DNA from 4 places in the Paraherbaspirillum soli genome. Region 1 is predicted to be linked to each of the others. Evidence: predicted binding sites of a transcription regulator. Region 1 holds the regulator's gene; each other region holds the start of a gene.
What was found. The regulator LexA, encoded in region 1, represses DNA repair genes until DNA is damaged. The targets are predictions, from matches to a motif close to ACTGTATNNNNATACAGT.
Positions count from the first base shown of each region.

Region 2: recA (recombinase RecA) is a predicted target of LexA. The motif match lies at 3,006-3,023, and genes of this name have one in related genera.
Region 3: ACFPM8_RS14165 (3-oxoacyl-[acyl-carrier-protein] synthase III C-terminal domain-containing protein) is a predicted target of LexA. The motif match lies at 2,500-2,517, and genes of this name have one in related genera.
Region 4: imuA (translesion DNA synthesis-associated protein ImuA) is a predicted target of LexA. The motif match lies at 2,408-2,425, and genes of this name have one in related genera.

Region 1 is NZ_JBHSMT010000013.1:307,860-312,737, forward strand. It holds gene ACFPM8_RS08960 (replicative DNA helicase) at 1-475, opposite strand, end outside; gene rplI (50S ribosomal protein L9) at 576-1,028, opposite strand; gene rpsR (30S ribosomal protein S18) at 1,055-1,339, opposite strand; gene priB (primosomal replication protein N) at 1,363-1,695, opposite strand; gene rpsF (30S ribosomal protein S6) at 1,749-2,117, opposite strand; gene lexA (transcriptional repressor LexA) at 2,376-3,038, shown strand; gene ACFPM8_RS08990 (RNA methyltransferase) at 3,081-3,857, opposite strand; gene ACFPM8_RS08995 (inositol monophosphatase family protein) at 4,003-4,806, shown strand.
Region 2 is NZ_JBHSMT010000021.1:46,739-51,616, forward strand. It holds gene sucC (ADP-forming succinate--CoA ligase subunit beta) at 1-327, opposite strand, end outside; gene ACFPM8_RS11905 (DUF2889 domain-containing protein) at 324-962, opposite strand; gene recX (recombination regulator RecX) at 1,106-1,570, opposite strand; gene recA (recombinase RecA) at 1,830-2,957, opposite strand; gene ACFPM8_RS11920 (cobalamin-binding protein) at 3,115-3,999, opposite strand; gene cobU (bifunctional adenosylcobinamide kinase/adenosylcobinamide-phosphate guanylyltransferase) at 4,011-4,559, opposite strand; gene ACFPM8_RS11930 (ABC transporter ATP-binding protein) at 4,567-4,878, opposite strand, start outside.
Region 3 is NZ_JBHSMT010000026.1:63,200-68,077, forward strand. It holds gene ACFPM8_RS14150 (hypothetical protein) at 883-1,239, shown strand; gene ACFPM8_RS14155 (DUF4279 domain-containing protein) at 1,256-1,669, shown strand; gene ACFPM8_RS14160 (hypothetical protein) at 1,726-2,256, shown strand; gene ACFPM8_RS14165 (3-oxoacyl-[acyl-carrier-protein] synthase III C-terminal domain-containing protein) at 2,598-3,578, shown strand; gene ACFPM8_RS14170 (NAD-dependent epimerase/dehydratase family protein) at 3,575-4,591, shown strand; gene ACFPM8_RS14175 (MBL fold metallo-hydrolase) at 4,584-4,878, shown strand, end outside.
Region 4 is NZ_JBHSMT010000012.1:63,152-68,029, forward strand. It holds gene ACFPM8_RS06575 (diiron oxygenase) at 1-484, opposite strand, end outside; gene ACFPM8_RS06580 (LVIVD repeat-containing protein) at 529-1,746, opposite strand; gene imuA (translesion DNA synthesis-associated protein ImuA) at 2,469-3,215, shown strand; gene ACFPM8_RS06590 (Y-family DNA polymerase) at 3,148-4,632, shown strand; gene ACFPM8_RS06595 (error-prone DNA polymerase) at 4,647-4,878, shown strand, end outside.

The DNA.
Region 1 (4,878 bases):
CGTCCAGCATCTGCTTGACTTCCTTGCCTTGCGGACTGAAAGCCTGACCGGAAATTTCGTCAGCGACGGTGATCAGTTTTCGCAACACGCCCCGGTCACGCACAATCTCGGCATAACGACGAATATTGGCGGCGGACGGGGTGTTCTGCGCGAGCGCATTGAGGTAGGTCAGACCGCCGACTTCCTCGGCCTTGCCGGTACCGCTCAGCGACTCGTAAACGGTGATGACGTCGGCCGGCTTCGTACTATTGATCAGCTTAACCATGTGCTGAAAAATAATACGATGATCGTAACGATAAAAATCGTCGGCGTTAACAAAATCAGCGATCTTGTCCCACGCCGCGTTATCCAGCAACAATCCACCTAAAACAGATTGCTCTGCTTCGATCGAATGGGGTGGAACGCGGAGGGAGTCAAGCTGTGGATCAGGCGCTGCTTTTGAAGGTGCTTTTGAAGATGCTTTCATGGCGCGAATTATACCCGCTTCGCCCTCTCATCCAGAATAAAAAGGGCAATAAAAAAGCCGGGAAAACCCGGCTTTTTCAATACTACAACAACTATTGGCTAGACACCAATTAAGCGTGCTCGCCGATCACAGCAACGGTGACGTCAATGACGACGTCAGTGTGCAATGCAACCGATACAGCGTGCTCGCCAACGATCTTCAACGGACCGGTAGGCAAACGCACTTGTGCTTTTTCAACCGCAAAACCTTGCTTGGTCAACGCTTCAGCGATATCGAAGTTGGTGACGGAACCGAACAAACGGCCATCAACACCCGACTTTTGCGAAATCTGTACGGTCATGCCGTTCAGCTTCTCGCCCTGCGCTTGAGCCGCAGCCAATTTTTCAGCAGCTGCCTTTTCCAGATCAGCACGTTTCGCTTCGAATTCAGCGATAGCTGTCGTTGTAGCACGACGTGCCATGCGTTGCGGGATCAGGAAGTTACGCGCGTAACCGTCTTTGACACGAACAACTTCACCCAGATTGCCGAGATTAACGACTTTTTCCAACAGAATAACTTGCATATTTTTCTCCTATTTCAAGTCGTCAATTACGCGTTGTGCAGATCGGTGTATGGCAGCAGCGCCAGGAAACGTGCGCGTTTGATCGCGGTGTCCACTTGACGTTGATAAATTGCCTTGGTGCCGGTCAGACGTGCTGGCATGATCTTGCCGTTTTCCTGAACAAAATCCTTCAGCGTGTCGACGTCTTTGTAATCAACGCTAGCAACGTGTGCAGCGGTGAAACGGCAGAACTTCTTACGCTTGAACAGCGGGTTTTGTTGTTGACGCTTATTTTTCAGTTTGCTTTTATCGAACTTTTTACCGAATGCCATTTTTGGCTCCTGTATCTAAATAATTAATCTGCACTTTCAGCTGAGCTTCCAGTTTCGTGTGCAGCGAAATCCGTGATGTGAAATACCAGGCTTCTACCGTTGCGACTCTTACGCGCCATAAATCCCGAGAACCAGAATTTCCCTCCCAGCTCTGCCCGACTGAATCTTCCCGAAATTTCGCCCGCGGCAACCGCGGAAATTTCGAATTCAATCTGGCGCTGGATCCCCGCCTCAATCGGCTCCGACCTGTGCTGCAATGTTGCCGCCACGATCGGAATACCTGCCGGCGTATAGCGTATTACCTCACGCTCGGCAATTTCTGCAATCAATTGAAAGACGTTATTGGGCTTACTCACTCCAGGCAGGCTTAATGAATACGTAATGAATGCAGGTGGCAGCTTAGTCTTGCTTAAGCTGCTGGCGCCTCAGTGCGATGGCTCTTGGCAGCATCTTCCTTCTGCACGGCCTTCATCATTGGCGAAGGACCTGTTTCAGCCTTCTTCAGCTTGACGGTCAGATGACGCAGAACTGCATCATTAAACTTGAAGCCGGTTTCGATTTCAGCCAGAGTTTCGCTGTCGCACTCGATATTCAGGCAGACGTAATGTGCTTTAGCCAGTTTCTGGATCTGGTAGGCCAGTTGACGACGACCCCAGTCTTCTACGCGATGAATGGTACCGCCACGTGTGGTGACGATGCCCTTGTAGCGTTCGATCATTGCAGGCACTTGCTCGCTTTGATCTGGATGGACGATAAATACGATTTCATAATGACGCATGTAAGCTCCTTTTGGACGGATTGAAAAATCGCCCACCTCGGCGTCAAGACGAGTGTGGGAAGAGGAAAACCAGTAATCATACTAGCAAACCCGAGAAAACTCAACGCCTTCAAGCCCCTCGCCTTTTATTGATGCGCCTTGGCGTGTGCAAGCCAGCGATTTCACTTGCATTTACATAAATACTGTACAAAAATACAGACTGTCTTTATACACAGCCCAATTATTTGGCGCTATTTCTCTCTTGCTTGCAACCACGCCATGATCAAATTGACCGCCCGCCAGCAACAAATCCTTGATCTGATCAAGGACGCCATCGAAAATACCGGCTTCCCTCCTACCCGCGCCGAAATTGCCGCCGAACTCGGCTTTCGCTCGGCCAATGCGGCGGAAGAGCATCTACAGGCGCTGGCACGCAAGGGCGCAATTGAAATTTCGCCTGGCACCTCACGCGGCATACGTCTGCTCGACACGCATCAAAATGTTGGCGAGCGAGGGCCCGGTACGCAATTGGCTTTACCACATCCAGCCTTGATGCAACTCAGTTTGCCGCTGGTTGGTCGCGTGGCCGCCGGATCGCCGATTCTGGCGCAAGAACATATTCAGGCCAGCTACAACGTCGACCCAACGCTCTTCAGCGCCAAGCCGGATTATCTATTGAAGGTACGCGGAATGTCGATGCGCGACGCTGGCATACTGGACGGCGATTTGCTGGCGGTAAAGAAGGCCGACAGTGCAAGAAACGGGCAAATCGTCGTCGCACGACTGGGCGATGACGTCACCGTGAAACGCTATCAAAAATCTGGCTCGACTATCCAGCTATTACCAGAAAACCCGGAGTTTGAGCCAATCATAATTACCTCAAAGCAAGAAGACTTTGCATTGGAAGGCCTTGCCGTCGGGTTACTGCGCAGCTGGACTTAACCCGGCACAACAATCCTGGTTAGCAGGCAACCAACTCGTCCATCAGGATTTATCCAAGCGGCGCCGCTTGGTCAAGATCTGACTGGCAATGCCACGCAAAATATTCACCTCCTCAGCTTCCAACTGAGTTCGCGCAAATAGCCGCTTCAAGCGCGGCATCAATTTTTTCGGATTGGCGGGATCGAGGAATTCGATCTCCACCAACGCTTTTTCAAGATGCGCGAACATGCCGTCGACCTCAGCCAGGCCGGCGGGACTTCCATGAAAGCCAATGCCCCCAGCCATTTCAGGCGGCGACTCTTCGATTGCTGCAAGCCGGCACTCATACGCGAGCACCTGTACCGCCTGCGCCAGATTCAACGATGAATACGAGGGATTTGCCGGGATGTTGATCAGCACGTTGCATTTTTCGACGATTTCATTCGGCAAGCCATAGCGCTCACTGCCAAACAGTACGGCCCCGGTCAGGCCCGCGTCGGCGGCAAGTTGCGATGCCAAAGCGCGAGGCGAAATAAGAGGCGGAGAAAACTCACGTAAGCGAGCACTCAAGGCCGCGGCAAAATTGCAACCGTCCAATGCTTGTTCGACGCTATCAACAATTCGCGCCGAAGCCAGAATGTCCTGCGCACCACTGGCGAAAGCAATTGCCTCATCACGCTGCAAAACATCGGGAAAACGTGGATTCACCAATATCAGTTCGGAAAAACCCATGGTTTTAATCGCTCTCGCGGCAGCGCCAACATTGCCGGGACTGCTGGTTTCGACCAGCACAAAGCGCAAGCGCTTAAAAAGAGACGTATTGGTTTTTGTCTGGTTCATTTAAAATAGCGCCATCAGGTGGACTTCAGCGACCAAAAGGCAACTTTTGTTCAAGAATGCCCACATCGTTCATTATTATTCATATAGGTGGTTCTGTTCCCGGTAGGCGACAGTGCCGCCATTCTAACGGAACCAAATCCCGATTATGCATCCTATGCTCAACACGGCCATCAAGGCCGCCCGTCGCGGTGCCGCAGTTATCTCGCGCGCGTCTTTCGATCTCGATCTGCTGAAGGTCACCAAGAAACAGCACAACGATTTTGTCACCGAGGTCGACCAAGCCGCAGAAGCTGCGATCATCGACGTGTTGAAGAATGCCTACCCGGACCATGCAATCCTGGCTGAGGAATCCGGCGCGTCGGCCAATCTGCACGACGACAATGAAAACGTCTGGATCATCGATCCGCTCGACGGCACCACCAATTTCATTCACGGCTTCCCGCAATATTGCGTATCGATCGCACTACAACATCGCGGTCAAATTACCCAGGCTGTGGTTTACGACCCAACCCGCAATGACTTGTTTACCGCCACCAAAGGTTCGGGCGCCTACCTGAATGAAAAACGCATTCGGGTCGGCAAGCGCGACAAAATCGCCGATGCCTTGATCGGCACAGGTTTTCCATTCCGCGAGACTGAAGGTCCGGTGATGGATGAATACATGAAAATGTTTCGCATCATGACTCAAAGTTGCGCCGGTTTGCGTCGTCCGGGCGCCGCCGCTCTGGATTTGGCTTACGTCGCAGCCGGTCGTCTGGATGGCTTCTTTGAAAAAGGCCTGAAGCCTTGGGATGTGGCCGCTGGCTCGCTCCTGATTACCGAAGCCGGTGGCATCGTAGGCACCTTTGCAGGTGATTCCGACTATTTGTACAAAGGCGACATACTGGCCGGCAGCCCGAAGATTTTCGCGCAAATGGTTGGGCTGCTATCACCGTTTGCCAAGAAGTAACATCTGACCTAAGCTGGTGGAGGACGATAAATACGCCCTCCACTGCTTGTCGCATCCCGCCTTATGCCGATA
Region 2 (4,878 bases), on a different contig from region 1:
GTACAGTTCATTCTTGATGTCGGCGCCTTCTTCGATCAGCAATCGGCGGACTTTTTGGCCTTCCGGTCCGGTTTGATGCGTGATCAGCTGCATGCCGAGAATCTGGTTGGCGTATTCGCGCACTTGTTCCAGCGATTTGGCAACTTTGACGCCGCCGCCCTTGCCGCGACCGCCGGCGTGGATCTGGGCCTTGACCACCCATACCGAACCGCCGAGGGTTTCGGCTGCCTTGACCGCGTCATCGACGCTCAGGCACGGGATGCCACGCGGTGTTGTCACTCCGAAGTTACGGAGAATTTCTTTGCCCTGATACTCATGGATTTTCATGCGAGCTTCCCTTCTGACACTGATTTAAATGAACTTGCTTGGTTGAATAATTGGGACTGACTGGGAGTTACTTCTACTGGAGGGCTGATTGCCCACTTCGGATAATATTTGGCGACGACTGCGCCTTCACTACGTAAAGCATGACAATGATCGAGTTGCGGCGGCTTGGTGGCTTCGACTTTTGCCCCCGACACGTCGCCGTTACCGAACTCGCTGGAAAAAGCCTGAATCGCGACGGTCGGCAATATCTGCGCCAATTCGGTCAAATGCGTACAGCCCTGGACACCGCCAATGCGCTCCTTGAGCGCATGACGAAAACCTTTGACCAGGCTGAGGCCGATCAGGATGTTGTATGCGGGGCCGATGGTGTCGCAATAGCCGCGATATGGTACCGCGTCCGAATTAACGTCGACCGCAACGATTGTGTACTGACGGTCTAGTGTCAACCGCAACCACAAGTCGTGCAAAGGCTCGCCTGCCGGCAAATTGCCAGTAAGTAAAGGAAGATCGGAAGCTTTGGTATCGGTAATGCGCGCGTCCAACTCCCATAGGCCATCGTCACGTACGAACGCTTCGATGTGAATCGCGCGGGTGTGCTTCAAGGCGCGGCGGGAAGATGAAGTTGTCAGAGACATATTGGTGAGGTGATTTGCGTGTCGTTACCACAGTTTCTATGGTAACTGCCGCTCCTGCGGGTTTGCAAAAACCCCAAAATTCTAGCACAGCTTGTGATGGCCCAGCGATTTTGATGAGAATCGCAGGATAACCGTGCCATACATTAACAATCATTTTCGTCTTCATCACCACCACCCCGCACCGCAGCCTGAATCGCCCGATGAGAAAACCCACGCTGCAGCAAGAAACGCATCTGCTTCGCGCGTTCCGCGGCGTCGGCCGGCGGGCGGTCGAATTTCTTGCGCCAGACTTCGCGGGCGCGGGCTACTTCTCCACTGGCTAAATCGGCTTTGATATCGACCAAAGCGTCAGCGTCAATACCATGACTTTGGAGTTCGGAGAGGATGCGGCTGTTACCGAAACGGTGGGCGCGCCGGTGTATCAGGGATTCGGAAAAACGCGATTGCGACAATAACTTGGCGGCTTCCAGTGTATCCAGCAGGGCCTCGATGTCGTCGCCTTCCTGCGCATAGCGTGACAATTTGCGCGTCAGTTCCAGGCGACTATGTTCGCGTGCGGACAGGTAGCGTAGCGCTCTGGCTTTGAGACTTATTTGCAGTTTGGCCATTGCGGGGAACTTTGATTGAGGTCGGGCGACTTGCCTGTCTGAATCACTCATTCATTGTGTAAGAATAAATGCAGCCATTCAGCTTATTCACTATTTCAGTGATAACCGGTTGCCGGCACGATGTCGGTAACCGGACACCTCGAAAAATCTACTGCGCGATCCAATCTCGAAGCTGCGATGCTCGCCGTACCTCCGTACGGTTGCGCTTCTCGCCCCGACCTTGAACCGCTCGCTACGGTTTTTCAAGGTGCCCTACAAATTACAGATCTTGATTGGCAGGTACCGCGGCAGCTGCCTTAGCTGCGGCTTTGTCCGCCGCCTTATCCGCTTTGCTTGCCTTATCGTTTGCCCCGGGGGCTGGAATCGCTTCCAGTTCCGGCACGCCCAGCGATACGCGCACCTTGTTCTCGATTTCGCGGGCCAGATCCGGCCGTTCTTTCAGGTAGTTGCGGGCGTTGTCCTTGCCTTGACCGATGCGTTCGCCGTTGTAGCTGTACCAGGCGCCGGACTTGTCGACGATTTTTGCATCGGAGCCGAGGTCCAGGATTTCGCCTTCGCGCGAAGTGCCTTCTCCATAAAGAATGTCGAAGTGCGCTTCCTTGAATGGCGGGGCGATCTTGTTCTTGACGACTTTGATCTTGGTTTCGTTGCCGATCACTTCGTCGCCGGCCTTGATCGAGCCGGTACGGCGGATATCCAGCCGCACCGATGCGTAAAACTTGAGTGCGTTGCCGCCGGTGGTGGTTTCCGGATTGCCGAACATGACGCCGATCTTCATCCGGATCTGGTTGATGAAGATCACCAGCGTGTTGGTGCGGTTGATGCTGCCGGTCAATTTGCGCAGTGCTTGCGACATCAGGCGGGCTTGCAGGCCGGGCAACGAATCGCCCATGTCGCCTTCGATTTCAGCGCGTGGCGTCAACGCGGCCACCGAGTCGATCACGATCAGGTCGACGCCGCCGGAACGCACCAGCGCATCGGTGATTTCGAGCGCTTGCTCGCCGGTATCCGGTTGCGAGATCAGTAGTTCGGACAGGTTGATGCCGAGTTTTTGCGCATAGCCGACGTCGAGCGCGTGCTCGGCATCGATAAAGGCGCAGGTGCCGCCCAGTTTTTGCATTTCAGCAATAGTTTGCAGCGTCAGCGTGGTTTTACCGGACGATTCCGGGCCGTAAATCTCGACCACCCGGCCGCGCGGCAAACCGCCGACGCCCAGGGCGATATCCAGCCCGAGCGAGCCGGTCGAGACCACTTGCACCTCTTCGACCACGGCGCCGTCTTCCATGCGCATGACCGAGCCTTTGCCGAATTGTTTTTCAATTTGCGCCAAGGCTGCGGCAAGAGCCTTGCTCTTATCCGGATTGGCTGCGGATTTTTTATCGTCCATGGTGGTTCTTTCGACAAAATTAGTGAAGGATCTGGGACAGCAAGCAGCACTGTATAAAAAAACAGTGATTTATGCAAGCTCTATGGATTTTTTTCTCAAGCCGCATTGTATGCCTATACAAGTCGAGGGGAATTTTATCGGAGTCGAAGGTGGAAATTCATCGCTGACCAACGCGACGGCTGCGCGCCTGTTCCAGGCTTTGGCACAACGCCGCCGCGCCATCTATCATGCGCGGGCCGGCACGGCTCAGCAGGTCGGCGTCGAGCACAAACAGGTTCCCGCGCCGCACCGCCAATAACGCCGGATACTGCTTCCAGATTTCCAGTCCGCTGCTGGCCTGCTGATGCGTGGCGCCGGTGATCACCGCTTCCGGGTTTTCCAGCAGCACCGACTCGACACTGACGCTGGGCGCCATGGCCGGCAATTTGGCAAAAATATTCTCGCCGCCGCACAGCCGGATCGCATCGCTGACAATATGCTGGCCATTGAGCGTGTACAGCGGGCGATCCCACACTTGGTAGAACACCCGCACCGGCGAGCGAGCGCGATATTGGTTCGCCAGGTTGCTTAATTTTTGATTGAGTTCGGCGGCGGTTTTGCGGGCGATTTTTTCGCTGCCCAATAACTGCCCCAGGCGCAAGACGCTATCGGGAATCTCCGCCAGCTTGCGCGGCTCGCTGTAAAAAATCGGGATGCCCAATGCGCGCAACTGTTCGAGCTGGTGCGTCGAGTTGTCATACAGCCAAAGCACCAGCAAGTCCGGCTTGAGCGCGATCAAGCGTTCGATATCAAGCTGGCGGCTATCGCCGATGCGCGGAATGCTGCGCGCCGCAGGCGGGTAATCGCTGTAGTCCACCGCGCCCACAATCCGCTCGCCGCCGCCGGCTGCAAACACCAGCTCAGTGGCATGCGGCGCCAGCGTCACGATGCGCTGCGCCGGGCGCTGCAACACCACGGTATTGCCGGCATCGTCATGCACGCTGATAGCGGCCGACGCGGCCAGCGGGAGCAGCCCGAACAACACAAAAAACAGATAACGCATCATCGCCTTCTTCAACCTTTCAGCTTCAACGGCAAACCGGCAACAACCAGCACCGCCCGTTCGCACCCGGCTGCCACCGCTTGATTCAAACGGCCGGCTTCGTCGACAAACCAGCGCGAAATTGCACCCTGCGGTATCACGCCCAGCCCGACTTCATTGGAGACCAGGATCACATCGCCGGCGGCTTGCGCCAACGCTTGCAGCAAATGCGCACGCTCTTGTTCAAAACATGCGGGCGGAATGATTTCGCCCACTTCAGGAAAATTCTTCTGTTCGGCGAACAGCAAATTGGACAGCCACAAAGTCAGGCAATCGACCAGGACCAAGCGCTGCGGCGCACTCCAGCGAGCGATGGCAGCACCCAGCGCCAGCGGCTCTTCGACCGTGATCCAGGCGGCATTGCGTTGCTGCCGATGGTGGCGGATGCGCGCCGCCATTTCGGCATCGCCCGCCTGCCCGGTGGCGATATAGATCACCTCCTTGCCGGTAGCCGTCGCGAGTTGCTCGGCGTGCGCGCTTTTGCCGGAGCGTGCGCCGCCCAATATCAGCGTACGGGTCATGATTTGTTCATCGTGTGTTTTCCTCGACCGCCAGAAAAATAAGCCGATCGCCATGTTGCACCGCTTCAATCGGATGTCCCAGACAACGGCTCAGCAGCGGTGCCGTCATCACCTCGGTCACCGGCCCGGCTTGCCACTGGCCGTCGCCCATCAGCAGCAAGGCGTGGCTGGCTGCGCGCTGCGCCAGATTCAGATCGTGACTGACCATCACCACCGCTTTGCCGGCGTCGCGGCACAAGCCGGCCAGCAAGCGCATGACGCTGACTTGATGCGCCAGATCGAGCGCGCTGGTCGGCTCGTCCAGCAACAGCCAGCGCGT
Region 3 (4,878 bases), on a different contig from region 1:
ACACGTAATACTGTCAGTCGCCTGTGTCAAGGAAAGCTCAGCGATTCCGATTTGGATAAGCTGACCCAGGAAATCTTGGACGAGATCAATGTCTCCGATGCAATGTCTCTTGGAGATGTTCCATTCTGGAAAACCCCGCTACCGCTGACTGCCGAGCAGGCAGCTGTTGTTCAGAATCTAATGAATAACATTCATCAGGATTCCTTGTCACAAACGGCAAAAGACCTGTATAACCAAGCGCTAAAAAATGGATCTGTTGTGGTGCATAAATGAGGAATCCAATGAATACGCGAAATATATTTTCTGTTCTATTCCTGCTTGGATATTTACTCACGCTTGGGACATCATATATTTATGCAAACGCGGCTAATCCAAGTTTTCAATCGTTACTTTCACCTTTGGGTCACGTATATGACTACGTAATGATTGCTTTCCCTTTTTCAATCTACTTGCCGCTGAAGGGCTACTCCACGGTACTTGCGGTGATTACTACAGGTGTGTTGGCAATTGCAACAGTGTACTTCTTGGGGGCAAAGAGGGAGAGGCTTCGGAATTTCTGCATTAAATTTTCAATTTATTGTGCGCTCTCTGCGGTTACGTATTTGTTGTCACTGGATGCTATATTCCGAATCCTGAATGCGGGGCCTGTTCGATAGTTTTTCCAATTGGTGTTTATTTACAGTTATGTGACTGGTAACCCGATCTCGTTTTCTGATCCGCTTGGGAAGCACTGATTTATCCAGGATTCAAGAAATTACTGTTTCATGAATCAATGACTTAGGCATTGCTCCTGGGCGAAAAATCAAATAAACCAGTGCTACCCTAAGCTAGATATATTGCGAAATTCGGACCTCGATTTTTTTTATGGCATTGCAAAGATAAATGGAACGAAATAATGTGCGAATTTCATTTTTTAATCGTTTGATTACTGCTTGTATCTCTGCACTAATCATCGTGGTTATGGCCTGCTGTGCGCCAGTTGCGATTTTGGTGTTTGGGCGTGGTCACGGGGTTGGCATCATTGACTCGTACCGCACATTCCACATATGGGGTACTTCGGTATCGGTCGTTGCTGGTGTTGTCGGTTTTGCGTTAGGGGCCGATCGTACCATTATTCTTTTTAGTCACTTCTGGGGTACAGGGCATTCGAATAGTGTGCGCTTTACATTGTTCTTGTGGGGCGCGTTGATCGGTGTCGGACTAATTAGCTATTGGTTGTTGGCGCCAAGTGGGAATTAATAAGTGAGCCGCAACTATGCATTCGTTTCATTTTGTAGTGTCTCTACGCTTCTTCAGTCAAACTATCGCACCGTCTGAAATATCTGTGCAGCTTGGTCTAGAGCCAATGTGGCAGCATGAAATTGGAGAGCCACGAGTAAGTATAAAAGGAGCCCCGCTTGGCGGAATTTATGGCTCCAACTATTGTTCATTTAGATTCAAGCGACAAGGCAGCGAGGAGCTGAATGAAATGCTTGACAGAATTGTCATGAATCTTCTCCAACATAAAATCTTTTTCGATCGCATTCGAGAGGATAGCGGACGTACGGAGTTTTTTATTGGTTGGTATTCGACTGGAAATACTGGAGATACTTTCAGTAATTCTTTGTTGTCCAAACTTGGTGAGCTGAAAATTGATTTGGCACTCGATGTGTATGGGGACGGGGAGTAGGACGGTTGGGTTTCATTACATTCAGCCTACCCAAGCCGGAAATGGAAAGAAACCTCATGAAACCCTACATTACTGATGCATTCAAAGACGGGAAATTCGTTTTGAAATTCCAATGTGAAGGGAAAAGCTACGAGCAAATTCAGGAAACGCTACAAGGTACGCAGGTCACTGCCTATGCCATGCCGGATACGCATTCTTTTCAGAGTGCCTGGCTGTTTCAGCTTTTCTTTAGCAATGGGTGTGTAGTCGAGTTCTCATCGTCCTGCACAGAAGTCGGCGGGTGGCAGGAAGTGGGGAGCTTGAATCTCCGCTTTGATCAAGAGCTAACCTTAGATCAAGCACAAGACGCGACTTTATGTGTGAAAACTGGCGTAGAGAAATTCTATGTGAAGTCCATAGATCGCTTGATTTATGAAGATGCGGATGTCTATGCAGAATGTGGAATAGTGTTTAGCGATTCATCGGGGCGGGAAATACTTGTCGCCGCCGGACCGGCACCGGGTTCGGTATCCGTGCAAGCTCCTTTTTCTACAGGTGAATTCCAGCCGGAATTTGCGATGACAAAGTACAAGCGCGTATCTATTTAACTCTGAGCATGGGATGTTGAGCTGGATGCAATGAAGCCCAACATCCCACATCTCAATTTTTGTTAGCTGAGTCCAGCATCGCGATGATGTCGAGCGAATAAGATTCCCAAGTTTTCCTCATAAGATTTCGCAGCAAACCAGTTTGCCGCCCTCAAACCCACCCACGCTTTCCCCCATCCATCAACCACCCCGCAGCAGCTGTTGTGTGTTGACATCAGTCAACATTCAATACTGGTCAATCAAGCTGTTTATAGTTAAAGTGCAAAACTTTTCCGAGTCGCATTCGGATCAAACAGCAGCATCAGAACAATGCGTCAAACCGCAACGCCAGAAATTTCAACATGATCCCAGTTCGACTCGTTTCCACCGGCAAGGCACTCCCCTCAGAACAACTTAGCTCCGAACAACTGGATCAGCGGCTCGGCCACGCCGCCGGCCATACTTTCAAAGCCAGCGGCGTGCGCCTGCGGCATGTGGCCGCCGCCGCCGAAACGCAAAGCCAGCTGGCGGCCGCCGCGCTGCATGACGCGCTGAAAAATGCATCCTTGCCCGCATCCTCGATCGACCTGCTGATTTCCGCTTGCGGCGTGCAGGAACAGGCTTTGCCCAGCACCGCCTGTTTTATCGCCGAGCAGGCCGGTTTGAAGCCGGGCACGCCGGCCTTTGACGTCAACGCCAGCTGCCTCAGTTTTATGGCTGGCTTGCGGGTCGCGGCGGGATTGTTGGCGACTGGCGGTTATACGCGCATCGCGCTGGTGTCGTCGGACCTGGCTTCGCGCGGGGTCGATTGGAGCGAGCCGGAAGCTTCGCTGATCTTTGGCGACGGCGCGGCCGCGGTGATTCTGGAAAAAGGCGGCGCAGGGCAGGGCATACGCGCCTTCAAACTGGAGACCTATCCGGAAGGACGCAGCTACTGCGAAATCCGCGCCGGCGGCACCAGGCGCAACCCGCGCATCGGCGTCGAACCGGGCGACTTCCTGTTCCGGATGGATGGCAAGGCGGTATTCAAACTGGCGTCCAAGCTGATGCCGTCGTTCCTGTCCGGATTGATGGCGGAGACCGGCGACGATCTGTCCTCGATCGACGTCGTGGTGCCGCATCAAGCCAGTCATCTGGGCATGGCGCACGCCGCCAAAAGACTGGGGATACCGGCAGAGAAGGTGGTCGATATCTATGCCACGCACGGCAACCAGGTGGCGGCGTCGATCCCTACCGCGCTGCACGAGGCGGTGATCAGCGGCCGCGCCAAGCCGGGCACTCGCGCCCTGTTGATGGGGACCGCGGCGGGGCTGACGATAGGCGGCCTGGTGCTCGACTTATGACGCGATCCATCAAGCGCATCCTGGTCACCGGCGCCACCGGCGGACTGGGCCGCAATGCCGTCAACGCCCTGCTTGAAAAAGGCCTGCAGGTGCGCGCCACCGGGCGCAATGCCGCAGTTGGGCAGGAACTGGCCATCCTCGGCGCAGAATTTTTTCAGCTTGATCTGGCCTCGGCCACGCCGGCGCAATTGGCGCCGCTGCTGCGCGACGTCGATGCGGTGTGGCACTGTGCCGCACTGTCGTCGCCGTGGGGCGCGCTGGCCGATTTTGTCGCGGCCAATCTGAGCGCCACGCAACGCCTGTTCCAGGCCGCAGGCGAACAGCAGGTCCAGCGCTTTGTGCATATCTCGACCCCGGCGCTGTACTTCGACTACACCAGCCGTTTCGAGGTCAAGGAAGATTTTCGGCCAGCTTCGTATGTCAACGACTACGCCGCGACCAAGGCCCAGGCCGAACAGGCAATCCGCAGCGCCGCCGCGCAATTTCCGCAGATGCAGGTTGTGATCCTGCGTCCGCGCGCGATCTTCGGTCCCTACGATCAAGTGCTGATCCCGCGCCTGTCGCGGGTGTTGACCGAACGCAGCGGGCGTCTGCCGCTGCCGAGAGGCGGCCATGTCACGCTCGATTTCACCTATGTCGAAAACGTCGTGCATGCGATGTGGCTGGCGACCACCAGGCCGGATATTCCATCCTGCACCGCGTTCAACATCACCAATCAAGAACCGGCGCTATTGCGCGACATGCTGCAGGCGCTGTATCGCGACGCCCTCGGCCGCCCATTCAACATCGTGTCGGTGCCATATCCGCTGCTGGCCACGGTAGCGCGCGGCATGCTGCTGGCATCCCGCTTGAGCGGCAGGGAACCGGCGCTGACGCCCTATAGCGTCGGCGCGCTCAGCTACGACATGACGCTGGACAGCAGCAAAGCCAGGCAGCTGCTCGGCTACACGCCGCTGGTCAGTCTGGCCGACGGCATCCAAAGAACCGCGCAATGGATCAAACGCCATGGCTAAAATCACCGCCTTCCGGGTCGGACACTGCACTCATCCATCTTGCATGGTGCTCAAAGGCAGCGGCATCAAAAGCCGTTGTTTTCCGTCGCGCGCCTACCTGATTGAAACCAGCCGCGGCTTGTATTTGTGGGACACCGGCTACGCCGACCGCTTCCGCGAAGCGACCGCACAAGGCGTCTTCAAGCTTTATGCCTGGATCACGCCGGTGGTGTTTGATGCCCACGAATCGTTGCAAGGGCAGTTGCGCGCATATGGCGTCAGCCCCAAGGATATTCATACGCTGGTAC
Region 4 (4,878 bases), on a different contig from region 1:
GCTTGGTCAAGCGATTGGCCTCTTCCACCAAATGCAGATGATAGGCCTCATCCACCATGGTTTCCGATGCCGCCAGCTGTGCTTCCGGGTCATCCAGTCCGGGCAGCCGTCCCGCAGTAATATCGGAGCAGGCAGGCGCAACGATTTCGGTTTCGATCTGTACGGTTTTGGCGTTGTACATAATCCAGCCGCAAGTCAGCACCTTGGATTTCATTTCCTTGGACGCGCTTAAGTACCGCGCCTGGTCTTTGAAGGGCAGCAGCTCTTCAAGGAAATCTTCCTTGTTTTCTTCGAAAATCGGGACGAGTTCTTCTTTCTTTACTCGCGCTCGATTAGGCCATGTTTTGGCAAATGCGCTCAGCATGCGTTTACTGCGTGAGACGTCATTTGACAGTGTTGATACGTCGTCGTTAAAGGCAATCATGATGTCTAAAATTCCAATGAGTGATGTTGCTAAAGAAACCGAAGGGCGGAAGCGAATCACCTGCTCACTCGTCGCCTGACTTGATACGACCGACCCCGGTGAATTTATCTATTCCTTCCCGCGGCAAATTCACCGTGGAACATTTCCAGGCCATCGGCTTTCGAGAAGACCTTGACCACCTTGTCTGTCTTGGTATCGATTTTGATCAGATAGTTGGAAATGAAGCTGGAAACAAAAACAAAGTCGCCGTCCAGCATCGCAGAAGCGGTATGCGCATTGCGGAAGTCGGCCGGCAACTCGCCATCGCCTGGAGACAGGCGTTTGATGAGCTTCGGCTGGCTCTGCTTACTGATATCCCAGATGGAAATGTAACCGTCACGACCGTAGTCGCCTTTCGGTGCATTCGTTTTTTCGCCCCAGGAGTCTTCTTCCGCGACATACATCTTGTTACCGACAATGGCGATATCCGACGGCGAACGCAACAGTCCATCTTTGGTGCCGTAGCCGGAAGTGGAGGCAGTGCCGATCACGCGTTTGGCGGTGCCTTCCTGAACGTCGATCAGCCAGACGCTAGGTTCAATGATTTTGAAGCCTTTGGGCGTAGTCGAAGTCGCGCCTTTTTGCATCGTCCCCATGTAGGCATAGCGATCATTCAACCACACCGCGTAGTGGGCAAACGCGCCATAGCTTTTACCTTCGCCAAGATGGATTTTCTTCGTGACTTTGATTGCTCCAGTCTCGCGATTCGGCGTGTAAACACGCAAATCGCTCATGTCGTAGTCGTAGCCGACGCCGAGACCGACCGTGCCGGCGTCGTTGAAGTTGACACCGTGTGTTTGACGGGTAAGGTCATGATCGCGATAGAGAACTTTTTGTTCCAGTTTTCCATCCGGCTGGACTTCGAAGCCGCGAATACGGTCATCCGTGTAATGCGTCAAATAGACGAATTTCGAATGAGGCAGGATAGTCGGCGCATGCGTCTGCGTGTACAACGGGCGCGACCACGGCATGATCGGCTGATTCTTGTCGGTTTGCGTCACGGCTGGGAAACTGGAACGCGTTCCAGAGGGATCCAGTTCGAGAGTCTGAAGAATCTCGGCATTCACCATGTGATTGGCCCAGTCAACCATGCCCAGCTTGACCGCGACCACGGCTGCCTTGAAAGGCGGCACCGCATCAGTCGTCACATACGCGGTCTTTTCGTCCGAAGCGATCATCGTGTGCTGGCAAGTTGCAGGGTTCCAGCCACGCAGTTGCGGCAACATCACTTTCGCCATTTCATCCGTGTCTGAATTGATCAGGATAAGTTCACAATGCATCATATTCACGGCTGACAAAATATGATGGGCAAACGCTGGGGACGACATCTGAAGCGCAATACCGACTGCTGCTGCAAGTACTGTCTTACGTGACGCGAATTGGCTGAATTTCATTACAGTTCCTTTAGGTAAACAATGTAAATAAATTTCGTAATCCTAACGGCATATCATTAATGCCACATGTATTATGGATTGCTAAGTGTTTATGTTGAGCAATTATTTTGATATATTTTTTTCTATCGTTTTTTGCTTCTTAATGGTGAAAATCTATTTTGATTTGCACCATAGTGGTGCTAGGCAGCTTGGCGATACCGCTGAAACCCTTATATTTACTTGGGTTTACGTCAAATTGGAAGAGTGGATTTGTTGACTGTGCGACAGCAAATGACGCACCAAAATCCAGCGTTCGCGGCATGGGGTGCAAGAAAGACAATTGAAGTAAATTGCCAATTAGATATTTTATTTATATTTCGTACTGCAGATTATCTTGATTTAACATGAATGTATTTTGCTGTACTGCAATGTAAAACTGGATGCCAACTCATGCTAAAACCAAGATGCAAGAGTTTGATTTCAGCTGTTGCTCACAATGCAAAACCAAGCATTTCACGTATATAGCGCGTCAGCTTCCATTACCAAATCACATAAGCATCCAAGCATTTATACTGTATATTTGTACAGTATAAATCGGCGATTAATGTCGCCGCTGTCACTTGGAGGCTGCCATGTCGGCGCAACTATCAACACTTTCCACGGCCGCGCAACAGCTCGTTTCGCACATGCCGCATGCGATTTGGCGTGCCGATCAAATGGGCTCGTATGCCACTGGCGTCACCGCGTCCGGCCATCCTGCGCTGGATGCCGAACTCCCCAATCACGGCTGGCCGGCCGCTACCTTGATCGAACTGCTATTGCAGCAGACCGGGATCGGTGAAATGCAATTGCTGCGGCCGGCGCTGGCGACTATCGCGCAACAGCGCCGCATCGTCTTGGTGCAGCCGCCGCACGCACCGCACATCGCAGCCTGGCTGGGATCGGGCTTGCCGCCGGAACGCCTGCTATGGATTAAAACCGCACGCAGCGCGGATGCCTTATGGAGCGCCGAACAGGTCTTGCGCAATGGCAGTTGCGGTGCGGTGCTGCTCTGGCAGACGCAGGTGCGGTCCGAAGCCTTACGCCGGCTGCATCTGGCGGCACAAGGCGGCGACACCGTGTTCTGGATGTTCCGTCCGCTGACGACGGCGCAAGATGCATCCCCCTCCCCGCTGCGGCTTGGATTGCGCCCCGCGCGTGCCGGCATCGAGATTGACTTGATCAAGCGGCGTGGGCCGCACGCCGCGCAAACGCTCTACCTGCCGCTGGCCGCCATGCCATCGGCTCCCGCAACCATACCCCCCGTTCGCCATGCGCTTTTGGATCAGCGTGCATCTGCCGCTATTAGCACTCGAAACCTTGCGCCCGCGCTGGTCTGAACCCGGCCCGCATGTCGTGCTTGAGCGCGAACAAGTGCTGGCGGTCTCTGCCGACGCAGCAGCGTATGGCGTGCATCTCGGCATGCGGCGCGGCGGGGTCGCCGCGATCGCACCCGCTGCGGTGCTGCATGAACGCGATGCAGTCAGGGAACAGCAAGCGCTCGACAGCATCGCATTGGCGCTGCTGCAATACACGCCGGAAGTCGCGCATGCGGAAGAGTCCAGCTTCGTGCTGGATGTCAGCGCCAGTCTGCGCGCCTTTGGCGGCCGGCTGGCACTGCTGCACCTGGTGCGCGCCACTGTCGGCGCTCTCGGTTTTACCGTACGCATCGGCAGCGCCCCCACGGCGCAAGGCGCGTGCATGCTGGCGCACTATGCCGGCACCAGGCAGACGTCGAAATGCCGCCGCAGCATCAAGCTCGGCACCATGACGCGCAGGATCGATCGGCTACCGTTCGAGGTCTTGCCCGCCGCGCGCCCTTACCGCGATTTGCTGGACGGTATCGGCTGCCGCAGCATCGGCGATCTGCGCCAGCTGCCGCGGGCCGGCTTGCAGCGCCGCACCGACCAATCCGTCCTCAACGCCATCGACCGCGCCTATGGCCAGGCGACCGAATTGTTCGACTGGGTGCAAGCGCCGCTGACATTCTCGGCAAAACTGGAATTGCCAGACCGGGTTGAACATGCGGAAGCGCTACTGTTTGCCGCACGCCGCCTGATCTTGCAGATGACCGGCTGGCTGGTCAGCCGGCAACTGGCGGTGTCGCGTTACGTCCTGTTGCTGGAACACGAACGCGGCCGTCAGGCGATTGCGCCGACAGCGGTCGAGATCATGCTGGCCGAACCCGCATGGCATGAAGAACATCTGCTCAGGTTATTGAAAGAACGCCTGGGCCGGGTCGAACTGAGCGCCCCGGTCATCGGCTTGCGGCTCGAAGCGGTACAGGTGACGACTATGCTGCCGCCGACGGCGACGCTGTTTCCGGAACCTGGATCGTCAAGCGCCGACTTCCATCGCTTGCTTGAATTACTCACCGCACGCTTGGGCCGTGACAACGTGCTGCTACCCGCCCCGGTAGCAGATCATCGTCCGGAGCGATGTAATGCTTGGGCGCCTGCAGGCACGGCTAAAAAAGCATCAGCGCAAGTTCCATTTCCATTGCCGGCCGGGATCGCGCGTCCGTTCTGGCTGCTGGAACAACCGATCGCACTGCCGTTGCGCGAGCACCGGCCGTTTTATGGTTCGCAGTTGCGCCTGATCAGCGGACCGGAGCGGATTGAAGCTGGCTGGTGGGACGGTGCGCTGGCCGTGCGCGATTACTTTGTCGCGCAAGGAGATGAAAACGCCTGCTACTGGATTTACCGCGAACGCGCCGACCAGGATGCGCGTTGGTATTTGCACGGGCTGTTCGCGTAAGTTGAGGCGTGACGATGACGACCATTCCTTCCATCATCCAGACCTTGCCCGCCTATGCGGAACTGCAGTGCGTGAGCAATTTCAGCTTCCTGCGCGGCGCGTCGCATGCGGAAGAGTTGGTGCAGCGCGCAGTGGAATTGGGCTACGCGGCGCTGGCGATCACCGACGAGTGCTCGGTCGCCGGCGTGGTGCGCGCGCATGGCGCCGCCAAAGGACAAAATCTGCAGCTGATCATCGGCAGCCAAT